One region of the Sporosarcina sp. P17b genome, then DNA from elsewhere that is predicted to be linked to it. Evidence: riboswitches for the same ligand, from Rfam matches in the RefSeq annotation. Region 1 holds a riboswitch; the other holds the start of a gene.
What was found. A riboswitch is a leader RNA that binds a small molecule or an ion and turns the genes downstream of it on or off. The one in region 1 is predicted to bind lysine.
Positions count from the first base shown of each region.

Region 2: it holds a riboswitch for lysine, as region 1 does, so the genes downstream of both, CSV76_RS12115 (Na+/H+ antiporter NhaC family protein) here and dapA (4-hydroxy-tetrahydrodipicolinate synthase) in region 1, are expected to answer to the same signal.

Region 1 is NZ_PDYP01000004.1:254,381-266,727, forward strand. It holds gene CSV76_RS06990 (TetR/AcrR family transcriptional regulator) at 1-7, opposite strand, end outside; gene CSV76_RS06995 (NAD(P)-dependent oxidoreductase) at 254-1,162, shown strand; gene CSV76_RS07000 (CoA-acylating methylmalonate-semialdehyde dehydrogenase) at 1,185-2,699, shown strand; gene CSV76_RS07005 (GntP family permease) at 2,826-4,109, shown strand; gene CSV76_RS07010 (CoA-acylating methylmalonate-semialdehyde dehydrogenase) at 4,259-5,716, opposite strand; gene CSV76_RS07015 (iron-containing alcohol dehydrogenase) at 5,750-6,925, opposite strand; gene CSV76_RS07020 (sigma 54-interacting transcriptional regulator) at 7,048-8,769, opposite strand; gene dapA (4-hydroxy-tetrahydrodipicolinate synthase) at 8,961-9,854, opposite strand; lysine riboswitch at 9,972-10,149, opposite strand; gene CSV76_RS07030 (S8 family serine peptidase) at 10,387-12,347, shown strand, end outside.
Region 2 is NZ_PDYP01000010.1:56,673-69,019, reverse strand. It holds gene CSV76_RS12150 (NAD(P)/FAD-dependent oxidoreductase) at 1-586, opposite strand, end outside; gene CSV76_RS12145 (YuzB family protein) at 726-962, shown strand; gene CSV76_RS12140 (TIGR01457 family HAD-type hydrolase) at 1,750-2,520, opposite strand; gene CSV76_RS12135 (DUF86 domain-containing protein) at 2,517-2,963, opposite strand; gene CSV76_RS12130 (YutD family protein) at 3,061-3,414, opposite strand; gene lipA (lipoyl synthase) at 3,433-4,398, opposite strand; gene CSV76_RS17130 (MetS family NSS transporter small subunit) at 4,557-4,694, opposite strand; gene CSV76_RS12120 (sodium-dependent transporter) at 4,695-6,215, opposite strand; gene CSV76_RS12115 (Na+/H+ antiporter NhaC family protein) at 6,380-7,948, opposite strand; lysine riboswitch at 8,141-8,316, opposite strand; gene yunB (sporulation protein YunB) at 8,372-9,139, opposite strand; gene CSV76_RS12105 (bifunctional metallophosphatase/5'-nucleotidase) at 9,187-10,566, opposite strand; gene CSV76_RS12100 (sulfite exporter TauE/SafE family protein) at 10,572-11,396, opposite strand; gene CSV76_RS12095 (DUF72 domain-containing protein) at 11,396-12,256, opposite strand.

The DNA.
Region 1 (12,347 bases):
CTGTCAAATTCTATTCCTCCTCTACAATGCTTGTTAATTAGTACTATGATAGCATATTTAAAGAATTTCAATAAATTGGTTGACTATTTTGAAATTCATCGGTATTCTTAAGTGACTGCAGTATGTGACCGCGGTATGTGAAAGATTTATTCATACTGTACTAGAGATTTATATATTGTCCAATACGTTTTTATATTTTTTTGCACTAAATGATAACGCTTTCATTTTCAGCAGACTAAAAGGAGGAGTATGTATGGCGAACGAAAAGAAGATTGGGTTTATCGGTCTCGGGAATATGGGTTTCCCGATGGCGGAAAATTTATTGAAAAATGGGTACACAGTATACGCATTGGATATTAATAAGGATTCCGAAAAACGATTTGCAGAACTGGGTGGGCATGTAGGGCTGACAACGTCTTCACTATTAGAAGAAGTAGATCTGGTTTTCACTAGTCTACCTACTCCTGCTATTGCTGAAAGTGTTTATTTAGGCGAGGACGGTATTGTTCCTAACGGGATCAAGCCATTGGTCTTAGTGGATTTGAGTACGATCTCACCTGAGTTAAATAGAAGTATCGAGCAAGAAGCATTGAAGCGAGGGCTTGAATATTTAGGTGCTCCAGTTAGCGGTAGTGTCAGTGGAGCGGTGAATGCTACGTTATCGATCATGGTCGGTGGTAAAAAAGAAACTTTTGAATCGGTGTTGCCTTATCTACAAGCAATTGGGTCGAACGTATTCCATGTAGGTGAGGATCCAGGTGTCGGTACAATCGTTAAGCTTATTAATAATATGATGGCAGGTATTCACAATCAAGCCGTTGCAGAAGCACTTACACTAGCAAAGCTTGCTGGCGTGGATCAGGATATTGTCTATGACATTGTCAATGTGAGTTCAGGCGCAAGTACCATTCTTACTCGAAATTACAAAACATATATTTCGCAGGATGAGTACAATAAAGGCGCATTCACTACTTCGTTATTATTAAAAGATTTGAAGCTTGCAAAGCATGTGTCCGACTCTCTTGAGGGCGAGTTACCGATTGCATCACAGTTGATAGAATACTATGAAGCGGAAGTAGAAAAAGGCCATGCGCATGAAGATATGTCTTCTTGTTACTTGATGCTCCAGGATAAGTTAACTAAACAAAAACAAAATTCATAATAAAACTAGGAGGAATAGCGATATGCAAAAAACAAGTGTAAAGACGTTGACTCATTTTATTAACGGTGAAATGGTAGAAGGAAAGAGTGGAAGATTTGGCGATGTTTTCAATCCCTCTATCGGAGAGAAAATTGCTGAAGTACCATTGGCTTCGACAGAAGAAGTGAATGAAACGGTGCAATTGGCGAAAGAAGGATTTAATAAGTGGTCGAAGATTTCAGTCGGCAAGCGAATGGAAGTTCTTCACAAGTTCCGAGCGCTACTTGTAGAAAACACGGATCGATTAACACGAGCGATAGGTGAAGAGAACGGGAAAACACTTTCTGATGCAGCGGGTGAAATTACACGTGGAATTGAGTCAGTAGACTTTGCGCTTGGAGCTCCACACTTGTTGAAAGGTGAGCACTCAGTGAATGTAGGAGGAGAAATCAATTCTTACTCTATGCACAAACCTTTAGGCGTTGTGACTTGTATATCTCCATTTAACTTCCCGGTAATGGTACCTGTAGCGATGAGTACGATGGCTGTCGCAGTCGGTAACTCGATGATCTTGAAACCTTCAGAAAAAGTTCCTCATTCTGCGTTGATTCTCTCGGAACTCTGGGCTGAAGCAGGATTGCCAGCGGGTGTTTGGAATGTGGTCAATGGTGATAAAGAAGCCGTAGATGCATTACTGACGAACAAAGACGTTATGGCAGTGAGCTTTGTCGGTTCGACGAGAGTGGCGGAAGCGGTTTATGAAAAAGGAACGAAACATCATAAGCGCGTACAGGCATTTGGTGGCGGAAAGAACAATATGGTTATCATGCCGGATGCAGATATCAATACAGCAGTAAATTCATTCCTAGGCGCAGCATATGGTGCTGCATCACAGAGATGTATGGCGATTTCCACTGCAATTCCTGTAGGTCAGAAGACGGCTGATGCATTTGTTGCGAAGTTGACGGAGAAAGTGAACGAACTGAAAGTCGGAAAGTTCGACGATCAAGACGCAGACTTTGGCCCGGTGATCAGTGCAGAAGCAAAGGCAAGTGTCATCAAGTCTATTGATTTGGCTGTAGAAGAGGGCGCTGTGATTGCTGCAGACGGACGTAATCCTAAAGTAGACAATGAAAACGGCTATTACTTAGCGCCGACATTGCTAGATCATGTGACAACGGATATGAATGTGTATAAAGAAGAAGTGTTCGGACCAGCTCGAATTGTCGTTAGAGTAGATACGCTTGAAGAAGCCATCGATCTAATCAATGAGCATGAATATGGTAACGGCGTGACGATCTTTACGGACAGTGGTAAAGCAGCGCGAATGTTCACTGATCAAATTGAAGTAGGAATGGTAGGCGTCAATGTTCCGATTCCAATTCCAGTTGGTTATCACAACTTTGGTGGGTGGAAACGTTCAAGATTCGGAGAAGGGCAAATGTTTGGTCCAGATACTGTACGTTTCTTCACAAAAACAAAAACTATTTCTGAGAGATGGTTTGATACTGCTTATAATGATGAAAGCAAAACAGATTTCGACTTCCCAAGTAGCTAATTAACCATAAGCAGGATCGTAGTGAATAATAAACTCCGATCCTGCTTTCTTTCTAGAATGCATTCGTTATGAAAAGATAAGCCCGAAATTCTTGTAGAGTGTATAGCCTAATAGAGGAGGGGTAGGATGTTAGGGATATTCATAGGCTTAGTGTTACTTATGGTATTGGCTTATAGAGGTTGGTCGATCATCTGGATTGCACCTGTTTGTGCAGGGATCGTCGCGTTATTTGGTGGATTGAACTTATTGGATGCGTATACAGATACATATATGACCGGTTTCGTGAACTTCGCGAAGCAATGGTTCCCCGTGTTTATGTTGGGGGCGATATTTGGAAAACTAATGGAGTCTAGCGGCATGGCTCATTCTGTAGCTATTGGTATTTCACGCGTATTTGGTAAAGAGCGTGCAATTATCGGCGTAATTGTCGCAGCAAGTGTCTTGGCTTATGGTGGTGTTAGTGTATTTGTTGTAGTATTTGCTGTGTATCCTTTGGCAGTGAACATGTTCAGGGAAGCCGATATTAGTAGACGACTCCTTCCAGGAACGATCGTAGCAGGGATGATGACGTTTGCTATGACGGCATTGCCGGGTACTCCACAAATCCAGAATTTGATTCCGACGCAGTATTTTAATACGACTGCTGCAGCTGCACCGATTATCGGTCTCGTTTCATCAGCTGTCATGATCGTTTGCTCCATACTGTACTTGAATAGACGTGTACGCGTATTGAGAGAAGCGGGTGAAGGATTCGAAGAGCGTAAAGAAGATGCGAATATGGAAGAAAGAACTAGTTATCCACATGTCATTCTTTCTCTACTTCCTTTATTGGCTGTAATCGTGACGTTGAACTTTTTAAAGTGGGATATCGTTCTCGCGTTAGGTACAGGTATTGTTCTCATATTAATTATTTCATTCAAGGAGTTTAAAGGCTTTACGAAAGCGATCAATAGCGGGGCGAGTGATTCCGTTATGGCGATGATCAATACAAGTGCCGCTGTTGGTTTTGGAACTATTGTGCGATCTGTTCCAGGATTTGAAAAGTTGAGCGATGCTATTTTAGGCATTAATGCCAATCCTTTAATTTCTGAAGCGATAGCAGTAAACGTTCTAGCAGGAGCTACAGGTTCTGCTTCAGGTGGACTCGGTATTACGTTGGAAGCGCTAGGCTCGCATTATTATGAAATTGCGACAACTACTGGCCCATCACCAGAAGCCTTTCACCGGATAGCATCCATTGCTTCGGGCGGGTTAGATTCCCTGCCACATAATGGGGCGATTATAACGATTTTAATTGTAACGGGGATGACGCATAAGGAGTCTTACAAAGAGATGGGCGTCATCGCAATTGTATTCCCTATGTTATCGTTGATTCCTGCGATTGCGCTTGGGATTATGGGGATTAATTAATAGTAGTTCCTGAAGTACGGACAGAATAGTTTTCTGCATGATCGCTACCTAATTAATACTATACAAAGCAAAAAGACTTCTAATCCAAATTGGGTTAGAAGTCTTTTTGGAGTTTTATTTCATTGTAGACGAATCAGGAAGTTTGTTGATTATTCCCAACGACCTGTAAGTACTTTCTGACGCGTATAGAAGTTCAATCCGTCTTTACCATTCGCATGAAGATCCCCGTAGAATGAATCTTTCCAACCAGAGAATGGGAAGAATGCCATCGGTGCTGGAACGCCGATATTTAATCCGAGCATGCCTGCATCGATGTTTTCACGGAAGTTGCGCACATTTCCACCGTCTCTTGTGAAAATACAAGCTCCGTTACCGAAATTGGATTTATTGGATAGTTGGATTGCTTCATCTAAGTCTTTAACACGGCTAATAGAAAGGACAGGGGCGAAAATTTCGTCTTGCCAAATTTTCATTTCGCTCGTTACGTTGTCAAAGATTGTAGGTCCGACAAAGTATCCTTTTTCTTTCGCAGCATCGTCTGTACGTCCGTCGCGAATCATTGTAGCGCCTTCTTTTTCTCCAGTCGCAATGTATTGTTCTGTACGTTCTTTATGCGCATCACGAATGACAGGCCCTAGGAAGATTCCCTCGTCCAAACCGTTACCGATTGTCAGTTCATTTGCTCGATTAAGTAATAGCTCAACAAACTCGTCTGCGATATCGTCTTCTACTGCAACGACTGAACAAGCCATGCAACGTTCTCCAGCGGATCCGAATGCTGCGTTGATGATCTGTGTAGCCGCGTTGTCTAAGTTTGCGTCTTTCAATACGATCGAGTGGTTTTTCGCTCCTGCCAGTGCTTGAACACGTTTTAGATTATCTGTACCGCGTTTATAGACATACTCTGCAACAGGCTGTGATCCTACGAATGAAATCGCTGCGATCTTTTCGTGATCAAGGATGCCGTTTACTACGTCATGCGCACCGTGCACGATATTGAATACACCTTTTGGCAAGCCGGCTTCTTCAAGTAGTTCAGCCAGGCGGTTTGCTAGCATCGGTGTACGCTCGGATGGTTTAAGTACGAACGTGTTTCCTGTTGCGATTGCCATCGGGAACATCCAGCATGGTACCATCATAGGGAAGTTGAACGGTGTGATGCCGCCGATCACTCCGATTGGGTAGCGATACGTTCCAGATTCTAGTCCCGTTGCGACAGATGGCAAGTTATCTCCCATCATTAAAGTAGGTGCTCCAGCTGCGAATTCCACACATTCGATTCCACGCAATACTTCACCATGCGCTTCGGTAAAGTTTTTGCCGTTTTCAACTGTGATAATTCGAGCAAGTTCATCCCAGTGCTCGACTAATAGTTGCTGATACTTGAATAGGATACGTGCGCGACGTGGAACCGGTACTTCCTTCCACGTTACGAATGCTTCACTCGCTGCTTGTATCGCAGTGTCTAAATCTTCTTTTGTTGAAATAGGAACATGTGCCACTACTTCTGCTGTAGCAGGATTGTATACAGGTTCTGTCTGGTCCGTCGTAGCGGATACCCATTCACCGTTTATATAGTTTTGTACTGTTTTAATAGCTGTTGTCATGTATATGACCTCCTAGTGTAATTGCGTGTCAAATTAAAATTGGTATTCATAGCACACTTGATACAAGTCTGCGATTTTGTCTTCTGAAGGAACTTTTGGGTTGTTACCGGGACTTCCACTATCGATCGCGTCTTTAGACATTTTTTCGAGAGCGCTTACAAATTCTTCACGTGGGATACCCCATGTTTCAAGATTTGGAATGTCTAGTGCTTTACATAAGTCCCTAACAGATTGTACAGCTACTTCTGCCGCTTCTTCATCTGACAACTGTGCCGCGTCGGAAGAGAAGATACGACCGATATCTGCCAGTCTATCGATACATGAATCTTTACTATACTCTAGAACGGCAGGTAAGAGCATCGCGTTAGAGAAGCCGTGCGGTACATTAAAGAGTGCACCGATTGGTCGAGACATGCCGTGGACTAGACAAACAGACGCGTTTGAAAATGCGCTTCCTGCTTGAAGGGCAGCGAGTGACATGCCTTCTCTTGCTTCGATGTCTTGACCGTCCGTGAATGCTCTATATAAGTTCTTTGAGATTAATTGAATGGCGGATAAAGCCATTATATCTGTCATAGGATGTGCTTTTTTGGATATGTAGGCTTCAATCGCATGACTCAGTGCGTCGACACCTGTTGCAGCCGTTACTTTTTGTGGGGAAGACAGAGTGAGCAATGGATCAACAATCGCTACATTCGGCATGAATGCAGGCTGTTTGATCATCATTTTTACTTTAGTTGTTGAATTCGTAATGACCGTTACGTCCGTTGCTTCTGAACCCGTACCTGCTGTAGTTGGAATGGCGATATGAGGGACAGGCGCGATTTGCGCAACTTTCTTCATGCCTACGTAGTCTTCGATGTTCCCACCGTTCGTCGCGACTACTGCAACCGCTTTCGCCGTATCGATACAACTACCGCCACCCAATGAAATAATGAGGTCGCATTTTTCATCTATATACAATTGAAGTGCTTCATCTACATATTGATCATTCGGTTCGGAAGCTACACCGAGAAAGATAGCGCTTTCAACAGAATGAGAAGATAATTTCTGTTGGCATTCTTCTACGTAACCGAGTTTTTGCATGATTTGGTCGCTAATGATCAGCGCTTTTTTACCGAGGCGTGTGGCTTTTTCCCCAATCTGTTCGAAAGAATGTTGTTGATACAGAATAGTAGGGGGCATTTGAAACGTTTTGCAAGTTTCCATTAGGTCAGCTCCTTAAATTGTATTTCCTGTACTAGAGTGTGTATTTACAATAGAACAAGAAAAAGTGTAGCGTTGAGGCTACACTTTTATTTTGTAACCTGAGTGTAGCATCCACGCTACACTCAGGTCAAGATATTAAATTTTCTTAATTTTTTATACAATGTAGTTCTGTGTATGCCAAGCAGCTCGGCTGTCTTAGATTTATTACCTTCTGTTTGATCCAATAAATTTAATATAATCTTTTTTTCTTCCGCCTCTTGTTTTTCTCTGAAGTCTTCTAACGTACTTAAATTTTGTCCATCCAGAATATGTTGCGGCAAATCTGTCTCATCAATACTATCGGAGTCAACAATGCTTACTAGGTCTTCTAGCACATCTATCAATTCCTCAATATTACCTTCCCATTGATAATTCATTAAATACGTTACAGCGGTAGTAGAGAATGACTTCTCAGGAATTTTATGTGCGAAACATATTTCCTGCATATAATGTGACAGTAGATAAGGGATGTCTTCGTTCCTGTTACGAAGCGCAGGGATAGAGAGCTGCAGTGGATTTAATTTGGCATATAACTCGGAACTAAAAGCATCTCTTTCGGCTAATTCGTGTAAGTCTTGTGTAGACGAAATGATTAGTTGAACAGGGAAATCTTCTGGAGCTTGTTTTAGAAACTCCACTAATTTCATCTGTATATTCATAGATAAAGCATCTATATCTTGTAAATAAAGCGTGCTTGGTTGTCCGGAATGGAGGATTCCATGTGGGCTGAAAAGTTGTTCTTCCACATTTCGCGCTGCTTGGACTTTGCAATATATAGTTGTAAATGGTTTGGATGCGATCGGACTTAACTGATGGATACTTTCTGCAAATGCGTTTTTACCCGTTCCTTTTTCACCGGACAATAAAACGACAGCTTGTGTTCGAGCAGCAGTCCGCGCTTTTCTCTTTAAGTCGGATATCGCTTCGCTTGTCCCTATAATTTGATTGAGACTGGAAAAGCCTTCAGGAGATAGGGGAGGAAGTTCAGTATCAGCCATAATTTTCTGTAGTTGTAACCGCTCATAAATGCGATAAATGTCTGAAACACCTTCGAAAATCAACATACCGATTGCTGCGACTACTTTACCGTTTTTCCAAATAGGAATACGGTGAACGACCATATCTTGCCCTTGAATATTTTGAAGAACGCCTCTTTCTGGCATACCTTTCTGTACGGTTTCATGTAGATTTGTATTTTCGATTACTTCTGTGACATGCCGTCCAATTGCTTCCGATCTAGGGATACCGGTGAATTTACTATAGGCCTCATTGAATTCGATGATCATACCCAATTCATCGACCACAGCAATTCCTTCATACGCTTTTTCCAGAATGACCGTCAAAATATCAGAGACCTTTTCATTTTTTATATAACTTTCAATCAATGCCGATAGCCCTTTGACGATTTCTTTTTGAGTTAACAGACCCATGAGGATACCTTGTTTGTTTTTTACAACATAGACATTTGTATTGTCTGGATCGAAAGGGAGTTCATTCAATAATGTATGTTCGTCTATTGTAGCTACTTGCATAAGTACTATATGCTCTAGTGTTGTGTGCTTATTACGGCCATTGACGAAAGCTTCGAGTATGTGTTCAGCAGTAATGATACCGACCGGCTTATATTGTGGATCAACGATAGGGAGAAACTCGATTTTCAATTCCTTCAGTACTTTAGCTGCTTCTAGCAACGTCTGATCTAGTTGGATAACTGGGGGATTTTTATTCATCCAATTCGCTACAGACATCCACTTTTTATCATTTTCCAACTGTATGAGTGTATTAATAAAAGAATCGTTAAACATAAAAGCCTCCATGATGTATCTATTTTCATCGATTATTACACAGTATAACGCATCTATTACATAGTTTGTACTGAGTTCGTTTTGAAGGGAGATACGTATCTTAAACAGGCTTTTACTTGTAGATGCAAAAAGCTGCCTCAGAAAATCTACAAGTAGAGTTTTTGAGGCAGCATATTTTCTATTCGTTACTTTTACAATCCAATCGTAGCATTGTCTTCAAGGGCTAACAATTCCTTCAAAGCCGCCACTTCGTTTTCAGGCAAATCGATCATCGGTAAACGAACTCCGCCGACAGGTACGCCTAGTAAATTCAACGCGGCCTTTGTTGGAGAAGGGTTAGGTGCAGCAAACATCGCTTTCATGATTGGCAATAAACCACGGTAGATTTCCGCTGCTTGCTTTGTGTTACCGGTTTTAAAGTTCTGTACCATCTCTTGCATTTCGTTTCCTATAATATGCGCAGAAACCGACACAATGCCTGTTCCGCCGATGGCTAATACAGGAAGTGTAGAAGCATCGTCTCCTGTATAGACAAAGAAGTCATCGCCCGTATGTTCAATTATGGCTGCAACGGCTTCTAGATCGCCGCTTGCTTCTTTAATGGACGTAATATTCGACACATCGTTAGCCAACCGAATAACGGTTTCTGGCAACATATTGACTGCACTACGACCCGGGATATTATATAGCATGACAGGTAATGTCGTAGTTTGCGCAATCGTCTTGAAGTGCTGGTAGAGTCCTTCCTGACAAGGCTTGTTGTAGTAAGGGACGACCAGCATAATTCCATCGACACCGGTTTCTTCCGCTTGGATCGTCAAATCGATAGATTCTCTCGTGCTATTCGTTCCAGTTCCAGCAATGACAGGTGCTCTGCCTGCTACGGTTTGGACAGTAAACTTGAATAGTTCCACTTTCTCTTCTGCTGTAAGCGTAGGCGATTCTCCTGTCGTGCCTGCGATGACTAATGCGTCTGTTCCATTGGCTAGTAAGTGATTGATTAGATTTTTCGTTGCTGGGTAATCGATGTCTCCTCTTTCATCAAACGGAGTTACCATCGCTGTCATAACTGATCCAAAATTCATTATTCTCCACATCCTATCATTTTATTAAAAAACATAGAGGTGGGGGCGATACGTAAGTGAACGCAAAAAGCAACAACGAGGGCTCGCTGTTGCGTTGAAATAATGAATTATTTCTTTGCACGAGATAGCCCACCATACAGTTTCCCATATGACAATCCTGCACTTGTTCAGTCCAGAATCAGCTTGGAGATCATGAGTGTCTCGCAGCTTCGGCAAATTCCCCTTTCAACAATCTTCACAGAACCTCATGATTCTCTGATTGTGTACTAATGGTTTTTGCGCCTCTATCCTTATTTCCGAATTATCGAAATAAGTGAAAGTTTAATTACCCTTACTGTACTTGGTATGTATGAAGAATGCAACCATTACTTTTCTATGGAGATAAGGAACATACGAATTTTGACTAATTTCATTAATATGGAATTACCTGTAGTCCTATTCGTTTCTAGGAGGTAGAATGGACTAAAGTCATCTATTCCATGCAACGATTGATGGATTGAAAATATGAACTTTATTAGGAAAGAGGGATGTTGTGAAGAAAAGTAGTTTACGTTGTCTACTGTTGGTACTGGTGTTTCTTGGATTAATTAATAGTGAACCTATACATAGTAATGCGCAGTCACCGGTTACAGAGTTGTTGGTGGAATACGCAGAAGATGTCCGAATGACATTTAGTGAAGAAGTGGAGATGCAAGTGGAAACGCGCAAGAGGATTTCTGATGAAGTAGAGTTATGGAGTTTGACAAAAGATGCGGACGTTGAAGCACTTCAACTCCAGTTGCAAGAGGATCCTACTATCGCATACGTCGAGCTGAATGCAGAACGTGAAATCGCAGCAGACATCGTCGATCCTGGATTAAATGCTCAATGGTGGATATCACATGTTCGTCCGGAAATGATCTGGTCGCGTGTAGCAGAACAAAGGAAATCGATTAGTGTCGCAGTGATTGATTCAGGTATGGATACTAGACATATTGATTTGGAAAAAAGAGTTCGAACCGGTGGGTATAACTTCTATGATAGTAGTACGGATGTTTTTGATGTAACTGGACACGGTACGAAAGTGGCAGGGGTAATTGCTGCTGAATATGGAAATGGCATAGGGGTCACAGGAATTGTAGGTCCATATGACGTGAAGATTTTACCTTTAAAAGTATTTGGCGAAGGAAATAAAACAAAGACTTCCTATATAGTGGCGGCCATTAATTATGCTGTTTCACGTGGAGTAGATGTCATTAACTTGAGCTTGGGTGGAGATTTGAAGTCAGATATAGAAAACAACGCGATACAGCAAGCGATCGAGGCTGGAATAACGGTTGTGGCTGCTTCCGGAAATAAAGCAGAGGAAGGGAATCCACTGTTTTATCCCGCTTCCTACGACAATGTGATTTCCGTTGGTTCCGTGGATCAGTTGAATCAGCACGTGAAATCTTCTAATTACAATAACAGTCTAACTTTGGTGGCTCCAGGTACATCAATTTACACTACAAGCCCCAACCATGGATTTACTATGGGCGAGGGCACATCGTTTTCCTCACCGATTGTGGCGGGAGCGGTGGCTATGTATAAATCGTTGCAACCAAATACCACACCGCAACAAATGAAAAACTTGCTGAAAGATACTGCGATGCCGTTAGGTGGTTTTACTACACCTGCTTACTTTGGTTCAGGTTTACTGAATCTACGAGCGCTGCATGATAGACTGCCGCCTAAAATAGTTCCAGTTGAACGAGTAGAATTGAACACAGAAGCTGTGACACTGGATTTGTCATTGGGCTATGCAACGAGTGAAGTAAAGGCACTTTCCGCGAATAAAAACCAGTTAGCTGAGTTTGCTTCGTATGAAATAGAGCCAAACGATACAATTTCCCAAGCTACTTCCTTTTTAAATTATTACTATGAAACTATGAGGGGAAGAATAAACAAAACTTCTAAGGACATAGATTTTTATGAATTAGTAAGGGATGAGCCAGGGATGCTTGATGTTGAAATATATTGGACAAAAGGTTATTCGCAAGATGGTTCTGATAATCAATTTTTAAATGTAGATTTATATGATGAAAAAAAGAACTGGGTTGCAAAAGCTGATTATCAAGAGTTGGCTAACGGTAGAAAAGGATTAGCTATGAAAGTAGAGTTGCAAGAAGGTTACTATTATATGAAGGTTCATCAAGAATCATCATATAACGAAAGATTTGTGGAACAGGAATATGAAATATCGAGTATCTTTATCCCGGAATATAGTGATGTAGAAATTCCTGATATTATATTGGACGAAGTGTCTATGAAAAGAGGAGATAGAGAATACTTTTTGAACAAAGAGGATAACCTCGTGGAGTGGAAATCATCTAATCCGGAAGTAGCTTACGTGGACTACGATGGGATGGTGGTAGCGAATTATCCGGGAAGTGCGACCATCACGTTTTATATTGGAAACGCTAGGAAAATCCTGCCCGTATATGTGGTAGATACAACGATAGAAGCAAAGTTTAC
Region 2 (12,347 bases), on a different contig from region 1:
GATCAAACCATCCTTTGACGAAGTTACTCAATCGCTCAGGGAAGTCTCGTAAAATACGTGGGCTACGGTCGAATAATTTAATATTCAAGTCAGGACGACTCTCACGCAATTCACTAGCTAACTCGATCCCACTTAGTCCAGCGCCTACAATTCCTACCGTTGCACCACCGCCTAAACCTAGCAATGTCTGATACGTCTTACGTGATTTACCGATTGTTTGGATACTCAGTGTGTGTTCAGCAGCACCAGGCACGTTGTGATAATTGTCTTCGCTACCTAGTCCTATAACCAATTCATCGTAAGGTAGTGCTCGTCCATCTGCTAATAATACTTCTTGTTCTTCGGGCTTGATCTCTTGAATTTCGCCTTCTACCACTTTCAATTGTTCATGAACTGGAATCGCTACGCGAACATCCGAGTCAGGAACCGTTCCTGCTGCCAGTGCATAAAATTCAGTTTTCAAACTATGAAACAGGGTTCTATCGACAAGTGTAATTTCGATATCAGTTGATAATTCTTTATTTAGCAAACGCAATAAAATTCTCATATTACCATAGCCGGCACCTAGTAAAAGTAATTTTCTCATTATGTTCTCCTTCTATGTCTATTTTTCTCGTGCATCTCATTTGCTATTATAGCAGTTTGTGATGACTTTCACAATATGCCAAGTTCATTGACGCATTTGCAAAAAAAGAGTACCATTTCTAGTAGGCGAGGTGAGAAAGATGAATCCCATCGTGGAGTTTTGTATCAGTAATTTGGCCAATGGTTCCTACCCTGTATTTGAGGCGTTGGAGCGTGATCCGAACGTTGACGTGTTGGAATATGGTTGTTTGAGCTATTGTACGAAGTGTAGTGATACGTTGTATGCGCTAGTTAATGGTGAACTTGTCGAAGCGGATACTGCGGATGAATTGACGAAGCGTATTTATCAGTTCATTGAGGAGAATCCACTTTTTTAATACAAATAGAATGCTTGAGACGTTTGGGAAGTGTAGTGCTTCTTGGACGTCTTTTTTCAATCCCTGATAGATGATGGAATTAAGGAGTAAATTGGTGAGTACGATAAGGTCAAAAGCAAGAGCTTAGGAATAGTGAGTGAGTTTGAGAGTGGTTCGGGATGGAAGCTCCAGCGTCCAGCTTTCGCTCATAGAATCCGTTTGAGCGCTCATAGAACTCATTTTGCGCTCTATTACACGCACAATCCGCTCTATCAGACGCCACGAGTGCTCATAGATTCATCTAAGTGATCATAGAACCTGGATAACCGCTCATAGCCTCGAAAGCTCAACATTATTTACAATCCTAAGTTTAATGCACAAAAAAAGTATCACCCACTCGCATTGCAAGGGATTGAAGCTCCAGCGTCCAGCTTTCGCTCATAGAATCCGTTTGAGCGCTCATAGAACACTTTTTGTGCTCTATAGCACACACTATCCGCTCTATCAGACGCCACGAGTGCTCATAGATTCATCTAAGTGATCATAGAACCTGGATAACCGCTCATAGCCTCGCAAGCTCAACATTAATCACAACCATAACTTCAATGCACAACAAAAAGTATCAACCACTCGCATTGCAAGGGATTGGAGCGAAAGCCGTAGCGAAGGACGGCTTTTTCGAGTAAAAGCGAAGCGTTAGGAGCACATGTTGGCACTAAATCCCCACGCCAACACTCTGTCAGCTACTCATTTGCGCATTAAAAAAGTTACCCAGGGAGTCTATGTACTAAGACTCCCGGATAACTTTTTAGTTAATTGGCCAATCTGCAAGTGAGTTCAGTAGATACGTGGGTTGCTGTGCTTTTTCTAGCACTTCTTCCATTGGTGTGACCCCTGTCGCAACGTACGCCGTGTCGATACCGTAGCGGATGCCCGCCATGATGTCTGTATCGTAGTTGTCGCCGATGAGGATCATATCTTCTTTCTTGTACATCCCCTGCTGCTGGATGAACTCCAGCATATGCGGCTCGGGCTTTCCTACGATGAGTGGCTTTGTTTCAGTTGCTGCTTCCATCATTTTTAAGAACGAACCGTTACCTGGTACGAGTCCCTTTTCGGTCGGGAATTTGACGTCTTGATTGGTGCCTAAGAAATGTGCACCGCTACGTATCGCCAGACAGGCATCCGCGAGTTTGCCGTATGTAATCTGGCGGTCAAGTCCCATTAAGACGACATCGGGATTCGTCGTGGTAATGTTGATGTGCTCGATTTCTAGCGCTTCTCGCAATCCTGCTTCACCAATCATCATCACGTTAGCGCCTGCGTAATGTAGGGCACAGTAACGCGCCAGTGCAGTCGCTGAATTCATGATGTAATCGACTTCTGTCTGTACCCCAAAACTCGCTAGTTTCTCCTGTTGAGCAGTGCGTGTAAGAGCCGCGTTGTTCGTAATAAAGTATGTGTCCTTGCCTTGCGCTTGGCACGTTGCAACGAAATCTACAGCTTCCTGTATCGGTTCAGTCCCTCTATACATCGTGCCATCCAAATCGAAGCAATAGGCTTTATATTGTTTCATCATTCAGTTGGTAGAAACGCCGAGACTGGGCCTAATTCATTCGTTAAGTAGTCACGGACTTGTCCTGGGAATTGTTTTAGTTCTTTGGATGTATCGCGAATCGATGTCTCTACTTTACTTGAGTCGACCTCTACGAATTGACGCACAATCATTGGACGTAAAGAGATGAAAGCTTTCAGAGGCACAGCTTGCTCAGATTGAATGACTTTTTCATCTTCAAGAATATCAATGATATCGTCGTAACTACCTGGATCACGCATGATGAATCCGTCGATCATAGAATTACCTACATCAATAATTCCTTCAATTAAGCCATGTGCAATCCGCTCTAAAGCTAGTTTATTTACTTCGCTTTGCTGCCAGTCCGTTTCCTTTTCAAACGTATTGATCAACTGCTCCATATACACTAATGTTTTATTGATTTCATTTTGATCTACAAAATACATACTGTTCTTCCTCCTCGTATACTTCATGTTCCTATCTTACCATATTTTCAGCCAGACGAATAAAAGCTCCGAGCAAATTTGCTCGAAGCCTTCATTTTTATTGTTGTTCTTTAGGAGCAGATTCGGCTTCAGGTTTTACTTCTTCCACTACTTCTGCTTCTATCGGTTCAGGCTTTACTTTTCCAATCTTCTTCAAGATGAAATAAGCGCAGCCAAAGTTGCAGTATTCATAGATATAATCTTGGACAGTACTAATTTTTGTTTCGTAAGTGGATTTGGAATTACGATCTTCAAAAAAGCCTTTTAATCGTAATTGTCCATATCCCCAGTCGCCCAAAATAAAGTCATACTTTAACAGTACTTCGCTAAAACGTTCATTCAAGGCCTCTTCATCGAAACCTTCGCGAAACTCTTCTACGATTTCATACTGCATGTTCTCTAAAATAACCATACTCTGCTTCACTTCCATTTAACTGCTCGCTTGTCCTTCAAGTTTCAGCAGCTCGTCACCTTGGCGCTGTTTCTCTTTAGCCGAAGCATTTACTTGCTCGTCTGCGTGGTAGCTTGAGCGTACAAGCGGCCCCGCCTCACAATGAGAGAATCCTTTAGTCATTGCGATTTTACGCAATTCACCAAACTCATCAGGCGAATAATACTTTACCACTTTTGCGTGTTTTTTTGTTGGTTGTAAGTACTGACCAATTGTCATGATATCTACGTCATGCGCACGAAGATCATCCATTGTCTCAATGATCTCTTCCACAGTCTCTCCAAGTCCGACCATCAATGAAGACTTCGTCGGAATCTCAGGATACATTTCTTTCGCACGTTGAAGTAGTTCAAGTGAACGATCATACGTTGCACGCGCGCGAATTCTTGGAGTCAAGCGACGCACAGTTTCAATATTATGGTTTAATATATCTGGTTTTGCATCCATCAAACGTTGCAAGTTTTCTTTATCTCCACCCATATCTGAAGGCAATACTTCAATAGATGTAAATGGATTTTTTCTACGAATTGCACGGATCGTTTCCGCAAAAATAGCAGAGCCGCCATCTTTGAGATCATCACGCGCAACAGCCGTGACTACAGCGTGTTTCAAGTTCATCAATTCAACTGATTCCGCTACACGTTCTGGTTCAGCAGTGTCCAGTTCATTTGGTAGACCTGTTTTAACTGCACAAAAACGGCATGCGCGTGTACATACAGCACCGAGGATCATGAAAGTAGCTGTACGTCGCTCTCCCCAGCACTCGTGAATGTTTGGACAACGTGCTTCTTCACACACAGTATTCAAGTTTTTCTCGCGCATTAACTTCTTTAAACCTGTATAGTTCTCATTGGTGTTTAGCTTAATCTTCAGCCAATCCGGCTTTCTAACATGCTCAGATTTTCTTCCTGTCTCAGGTTTGCATGACAACGCTACCGACTCCATTCTGTTGATAGATTCTACTCATGTCAATGTAACATAAATTCAGATAAGCTTCAATTATATATGACACAGATTATACATGACAATAAAAGTGAAATTAGTGACGCTTCACTATTAAAAAAACACCTGCAACCAACTAGCTGGCTGCAGGTGTAGATCGTTTACTGTTCAACTTTGAACTTCTTTTTGAACTTGCTGAGGATTGTAGCATAAAAGATGCTAATAAATAGACCGCCCCAGATGATCGTCACTCCGACTAGCATCATAAGGATTGCAGAACCGCTCATTCCTGTATCCATTTATAGCCCCCCTTTGTCTTCATCGTAATCTGATGTAATTCTTGTGTTGTTTCTCCATTTTAATGATGTGAATACAATCGACATCACAAATGCGCCTATCGCTACTGGCCATCCGATCGTCCATAAGAACGACGTTGGATACCCTTCATAGTTTTCAGCAATATTGTCTTTGATTAGGAAGAATAACATAGTACCTAATACGATAGGAGTGATGAATGAAAGTGAAACCTTCCACCACCATCCAAGTCGAATATCTGATACTGCATTGGCATGTTGTTCGAACACTCCGAGTTTGCGGAATACCCAAGCTAGTAAGAAAACTTCAACTAAACCGATGACTGCAATACCGAATTGGTTAATGAAGTAATCTGCTACATCTAGGAAGTACAAACCGCCATTTGTAGCGTATAGCAAAGAAATCACTGCTGAGAGACCGACACCAATAGTTACTGAACGACGTCTTGAAATATTGAATTTATCTGACATACCCGCGATATATGTTTCAGTAATGGAGATTAGTGAAGTAATACCCGCAAGTGTCAATGACAGGAAGAAGAATGCGCCGAACAGGCCATTTAATCCTGGCATTTGATTGATAATTTCAGGGAACACGACAAAGGCTAAACCTACACCCGCTGTCGCAACGTCTGCTACATCTACCCCTTGATTCGTTGCCATGAATCCTAGTACTGCGAATACCCCGATACCTGCTAATAACTCAACAGAAGAGTTCGCAAAACCTGTGATGAATGCGTTATTCGTAATATCCGATTTCTTCGGCAAATAACTAGAATACGTAATCATGATCGCAAAGGCAATCGATAAACTGAAGAAGATATGTCCATATGCGGCAACCCATACACGCGGATTCAATAATTTTTCGACATCCGGTTTAAAGAATGCATCAAGTCCTACCATAGCTCCGTCAAGTGTGATGGCACGGATGACGACGAATAAGAATAGAAGGAATAGAACAGGAATAAATATTCGGTTCGCCAACTCGATCCCTTTCTTGACTCCACCGATCAAGATGATGTAACAAATAATCCAAACGAATAGTAGTGGCAATGCTACGCCTCCTACAATCCCTCCGACATCTCCTGGGTTATCCGCTAATTTCAGAACATCACCGAAGAAGAATGCTTCGGGTTCTTTTCCCCAAGATAAGTTAAATGAATAGATCGTGTATTTCATTGCCCATGCAATGATCACAGCATAGTAAGTGGAGATGACGAACGATACGAAAATCCCCCACCATCCTAGAAACTCTGCCTTCTTACCATTTAAACGGAAGAATGAAAGAGGTGCGGATCCACGATATTTATGACCAATTGTAAATTCCATGATCAGAATCGGGATACCCGCTGTTAAAAGTGCAAATAAGTACGGGATAAAGAATGCGCCACCGCCATTTTCATAGGCGACATAAGGAAAGCGCCAGATATTTCCGAGTCCGACAGCAGACCCGATTGCAGCCAATATAAAACCGGCCCTTGTTCCCCATTGTGAGCGTGTTTCCATTAAACACTCTCCTCTCTTTTTGTTATTTCACAAAACTTGTTACCATTCGATATATTCTGAAAACTCCAGTTCCGTATATTTAGTATAAACAGCAGAATAGTAGATGTCAAAACAAATTTGGACTAAGAATGAAGTATTCTTCACCCTTAGTCCAAACCGTAAAATTATGCTATTCGCGCAGCGCGTTGTTTTCCTTTTGCGTTCCAGTATGTGAATAAAACTATCAAGATAATAATAACTGCTACGAGTCCAATCCAAACTGAACCAGTAATTCCTAGAACAATATAACCAATCGCTGAAACACTCGCAGCAACGAGTGCGTAAGGCAATTGTGTAGAGACGTGATCCATGTGATTACACCCTGCACCAGTGGAAGATAAGATGGTTGTATCGGAAATCGGTGAACAATGATCTCCGAATACCGCACCAGCAAGAACTGCTGCTAATGCTGGTAATAATAGTTCAGGTGCTGCATTGACCATGATCGTCCCTGCGATCGGCATCAAGATACCAAACGACCCCCATGACGTACCTGTTGAAAATGCCATTAATCCCGCTAATACGAAAATCAGTACTGGAAGGAATGCGACCGGAATATTCAATTGCTCTACCATTGCAGAAAGGAATAGTCCTGTATCAAGCGATGCAATAAGTTCCGTCAATCCCCAAGCAAAGATTAAGATTAAAATCGCAGGCATCATCGCTTTTACGCCACTTACAAATGCGCGTCCCATCCATGAAACGCTTGCTGTTTCGTTCTCTTTCATTTGTAGTGTATATAACAACATAGCTAGTAATGTAGCTGTAGTACCACCAATTACCAAGGAGAACGGTACATCCGTGTTTTCGAAGATAGCCCAAATATCAAAGATACCTGCTTCTTTATAACCCGTATAAATCATCATGCCAAGCGTTACCACAATCAATGTCACGATTGGCGCAACTAAATCACGTACTTTACCGTGTGTATGCTCTGGAAATTCTTCCTTTAGCTGACCAGGTATTTCTTTATTTTGGTCAAACAGTTCGCCTTCATTCATGGCACGATCTTCATGCTTCTTCATTTCAAAGAAGTCATTATTCGTCCAAGCGAAGAAGAAGACCATGGACAATGTCGCGATGACATAAAAATTCATCGGCGCCATCATGACGAATGCAGTCAACGGTGAATAGCTGACCGCTGCTGTCGTACCTAAAATAAGTGCTAGTTGTCCAATCAAAAACGCGCCCCAACTGGATATAGGTGACACGACACAGATAGGTGCTGACGTAGAATCAATGAAATATGCTAGTTTTGCACGAGAGATCTTATGCTGATCCGTAATAGGTCTTGCAATCTGGCCAACTGCCAATGCATTGAAGTAATCGTCTACAAATATGGCAATACCGAGCGCCATTGTCAGTAGCTTTGCGCCACGTTTTGTACGAATACGCGTGACAGCCCAGCGCGCAAATGCTGCACTTCCTCCGGATAGACTAACAAATGCCGTAATGACACCTAGTAATAATAGAAATAACATAATAAATATATTATACGTATTGAGTCCGCCATCCCAAAATGAAACTGTCATGGCTCTCCATACACCTTTTAGTGTCTCGAACGGAGCAAAGTTCGCTAAAAGTAAAGCTGCTGTAACAATTCCCGCTCCTAATGATAATAATACTCTCCTCGTCGCTAACACCATCACGATGGCGATAATAGGAGGCAAAATAGAGACCCACGTTCCGATCATTGTAATTCCTCCTCTTTCAAGTTGCTAGATAATATCGAAATGCAGAAGATCTTTCGAAGAGTGGAATGCTGACAATATTTTGTATTTCTGAATTTTCTCCACAAAAATAGCCCACTCCACAAGTACTAACGCACGTGTAGGAGTCGGCTGACCAGTTGAACAAGCAATATGTTAATAAATCATAGTTCAATTGGCTATTGTAGCTCTCCATACATTTGTCGCTGTATGACAGTGTCATTCCTCTTTGAAATGACCCCAACTTGAGAAGCAGACTCTTCTCAAACTTCGGCATTGCTTCCTTTCACTCGCGGTCATAGACGTCACTCTCTCGCTAGGTACTTATAAACAATGCAGCCTCTACGTAAGTCTCGATATTCTTCTGTACTTAGTGTAGCAATAATCGACATCGTTCACAACACCCTTTTACTCGGTCTTCTCAAGGGGAACCTCGATTTGTGCTGGCATTTGCTCTCCTTTCGAATAAATTTGCGGTACCTTCCCTCTAATCAAGCCAATAGCGATAGGGATTTTCTGCTCTACGACACTCTTGCTTGTCGCTAATGGAACGATGATCTGTACATTCACTTTCAACAACAAATTTACTTCTACATAGGCATTGTTAATACCGAATTCTCGTATATCAGTTTCAACATTTGCATGTACATCCCCTACAACATGGAAACGGATAGGAATTTTTGGACCCAAGTTACCAATTAAGGGAATATTGGTTGCTTGCCCAAGTGGAACAAAAAACACGATGCCCTGTTCCTTTTGCATACGATCGGGATTGTATTCAAGATCGCCAAGTGGCGGTAGCATATCCAGATCTCCGCCCTCTGCTCGCTCTAGATGATCTTCTACGAGCTGATGTATTTCGGACATAACTTGGCTAATGATTTCTGCATTGAACTTCGTCGTCACCGTGTCGGTTGTATCGTCGGGGACGTTTTCAATAATTTCATTGACATCATAGACACTGGTAGATCGATTATTGATTGCCTGGCTGATGACGTGACTGGCTATTTTCTGGGTTTGCACTTCGGCGTACTGTGTATAGATCGGCGTTAGTTGTTTGTTGACGGTATAGAAAAATATCGCCACCCCTACTAAAACGGTTGGGATGACAAATCGTAGTATGGTTTTGCCATAATTGTGTCTCTTTGGCCGTTTTTGATTCGTATAAAACCGCATAAAAACGCCTCCTACATCACATTATGCGAAGTAGGAGGCATACATAACTAGCGTTCATTGAAATATTTTCTGCCGTACCAACCGAGTACATCACGAAGCATTTCCGGCATGACATATTCTTTCTTTGCTTCTTTTAATAAAGGATAGAAAAAGCCGAACGTGAACATATCAAGCGTCGCCAGTGTGTAGTTTTCCCCAGGCTTCACTAATCGATTTCCGGCGAATAATTGCCCTTCATGATTGACATATAAATGCTCATGAATCATGCTGCCCATTAATGTACCACGGAAACCAAGCCCCTTGATTGGAAGCTCTGTCCACTTTGGATCAAGCGATTGCTCGTAGATTGTCAGCAGTTCTGCCCCATCTAAATGAACAAGACATGGATTGATGGGATGCGGTAATAAGGAATGTAAGTCACCTTTTGTAATCCATCCTTCCTCTAGACTACCAAGGAAAATCCCTGCATTAAATAATGCACAGTCAGCATCCAAATAGTCGAGTAACGCCCGACCAAACAGTGAAGATAATGGACTATCTCCTGTTAAACGCTGTGATAACGGTGAAGGATTATAAAATACCGGGACTTGTAAAGTTTCTTCCCCTTCAGCAAATAAATCATTCACCTGTTTTATGTCTTCTTCGGACATTTCCATCATTTGCGTTGGGAACACTTCTGCTTTCATATGAATCACTTGATTCGTCATGCGGTCCACATCTACTTGCACATGTCCGACATAATGACCGAACTTTTCAGCAGCCGCGATCAATGTGTCATCAAACCATTCACCGTTTTGCAATAAATGATGTGTATGGCCGCCCAAAATAACATCAATTTCTGGGCATTGTTCAGCTAGCAGACGATCTTCATGAATACCTAAATGGGAGAGGCAAACAATCACATCACATTGAGGGCGCAAGTTACGCGCTACTTCTTGTAATGCTATATGCGGTTCAGTAACACTCCAGCCTAGTTGTTCATAAAACGCGTAATACGGAGCTGTAGCCCCTATAACACCGACACGCACGCCTTCTGCAGTCTCAAACACTTTAGACGTTTTTGCCCAGTGAGGCAGCTCTCCATCTTGATATTTTAAGTTGCAGAGCACTACATCGAAATTCGCATCTTCATATAATGTATTCAACGCTTCCTTGGACATGGTGATTCCTTCATTGTTGCCGATCGTTACAGCGTGGTATCCTGATTTATTTAATAATTCCACATTTCCTTTACCTTCTGTTCCTTCTGTGAATGGGTGAGATCTGTCAATATGGTCTCCGATATCAAATAAAAAACATGCTTCGCCATTGTCTGCCGCTTGCTGCTTACGCTGCGAGAGGAAATGGCGAATTTGCGGCCAGTTTTCAAAATGACTATGTACATCATTCGTATGATAAATGTGAATTGTCGCTACGGTTTCCTTCATAAGTGTCAACCCCAAATCCCTTCATAAATGGAACGCAGTCCAAAGATGAGTAAAATGATGCGTATGACTAAAACCAAAGTTTCTGATTTCATTCTGCTATTTAAGTACGCTCCGAGCATCCCGCCAAAATAAGCTCCTGGCACAACAGGAATCGTATAGAGCCATGGTACGTGACCTAGTGAAATATGTGAAATCGAGTTGACGATGGCTGATAAAAATACCATGAGCATCGATGTCGCGACAGCCACGTGTGGTGGGAACAAGAATAGTAAAATCATGGCTGGCACTATCATCGTACCTCCACCAATTCCGAATAATCCCGAAGTAAATCCAATGAATAATGCTAGTAGAATCGCAAACCATATTGGATAGCCATAGATATGTGTTTTGCCCTGCGGATCAGTAAACTTCATTTTCTTGCCATTGTCAACAAACCATCGAATCGGTTTTAAATATTTTCTTGTTAATAACAGTGTAGATAAAACAATGAGCAATATACCAAAATATAAATTAAATGATTGCAAACTCAAGTTTTTATTAATCAACGCACCGATTATGATGCCCGGAATACTCGCTACAAAAAATAGAAATGCGCTTTTATAATCAATAGTTTTGACTTTCATATATGAAACTGTCGAACCAAGTCCGTTCGCGATCATCATAATGACCGACAAACCGACTACACTCTGCGGCGTAATATCGGGAATCATGCCGAGGTTCAGACCGACAAACAATGTCACTGGAACTAAAATGGTTCCGCCTCCAAGGCCTGCGATGGAACCAATTACACCCGATGCCAATCCAATTAAAGCGAGTACTACAAATTCCATTACTGATCCTCCTCAAACAAATCCATTTGCTTCGTAAGCGGCTGACCATATTCTATGTTGACTAAACTTGCAAACTGTTTAGCGTTCTTGGCTGCATGCTGACCAGAGTTATTATTAAAAATGACAAAAACTTCTTCTGCTTGCTTCTCGAGATGTTTGACGATTTCACTCATACTCTCTAATTCTTTATTGTTATAATCATAAAGATAGCGCACTTTACGCCATGCTTTACTATCCCCCATCGTATTGACCCAACCTTTATCATTCCGTCCGTGGAGACGTAACAGCACTTTTTTATCCGTCGCAATCGGTACAAGTGGCACACTTCCATCTCCCACTTGCGGCTCATCGCAGACGACATGAATGACGTTTAGACCGTTCAAGAAATCCAGTGTCTTCTCTCGATATGCAGGTGAGTACCAAGTTTGATTGCGAAATTCGACGGCAATGGGCAACGGTTGTAATTGTTCGTGAACATAACGAATGCGTTCGACGTTTTCCTTCTTGCAATCGAACCAAGGTGGAAACTGTACAAGCACCATCGCAAGCTTACCCGCTTCGACAAATGACGTCATCGACAATTTAAATTGTGTGAACATCTCTTCTTCAGAATCATACGGTAGTTTTCCACGCTGATGACCTGTGATGCCTTGATACGCTTTCACAACAAATTGGAAATTAGCAGGCGTTTCCTCATTCCACTTATCCATTACTTTCTTTGATTGTATCGCATAAAACGTCGAATCTAGCTCAACAATCGGAAAATGTTTACTATAATCTACAAGTTTTTTATTCGCAACTGTATTTTCATTATATAGGCTTGGATGGTCTCCCCATCCAGTCAGGCCAACATGTATCATGGAAAGTCCCCCTCCTTTTACCTTTAACTTAGTGTATCATATCTTATGTATTTTCGGAAAAATCGTACGTGCAGACTAGGCTTTACTCTAT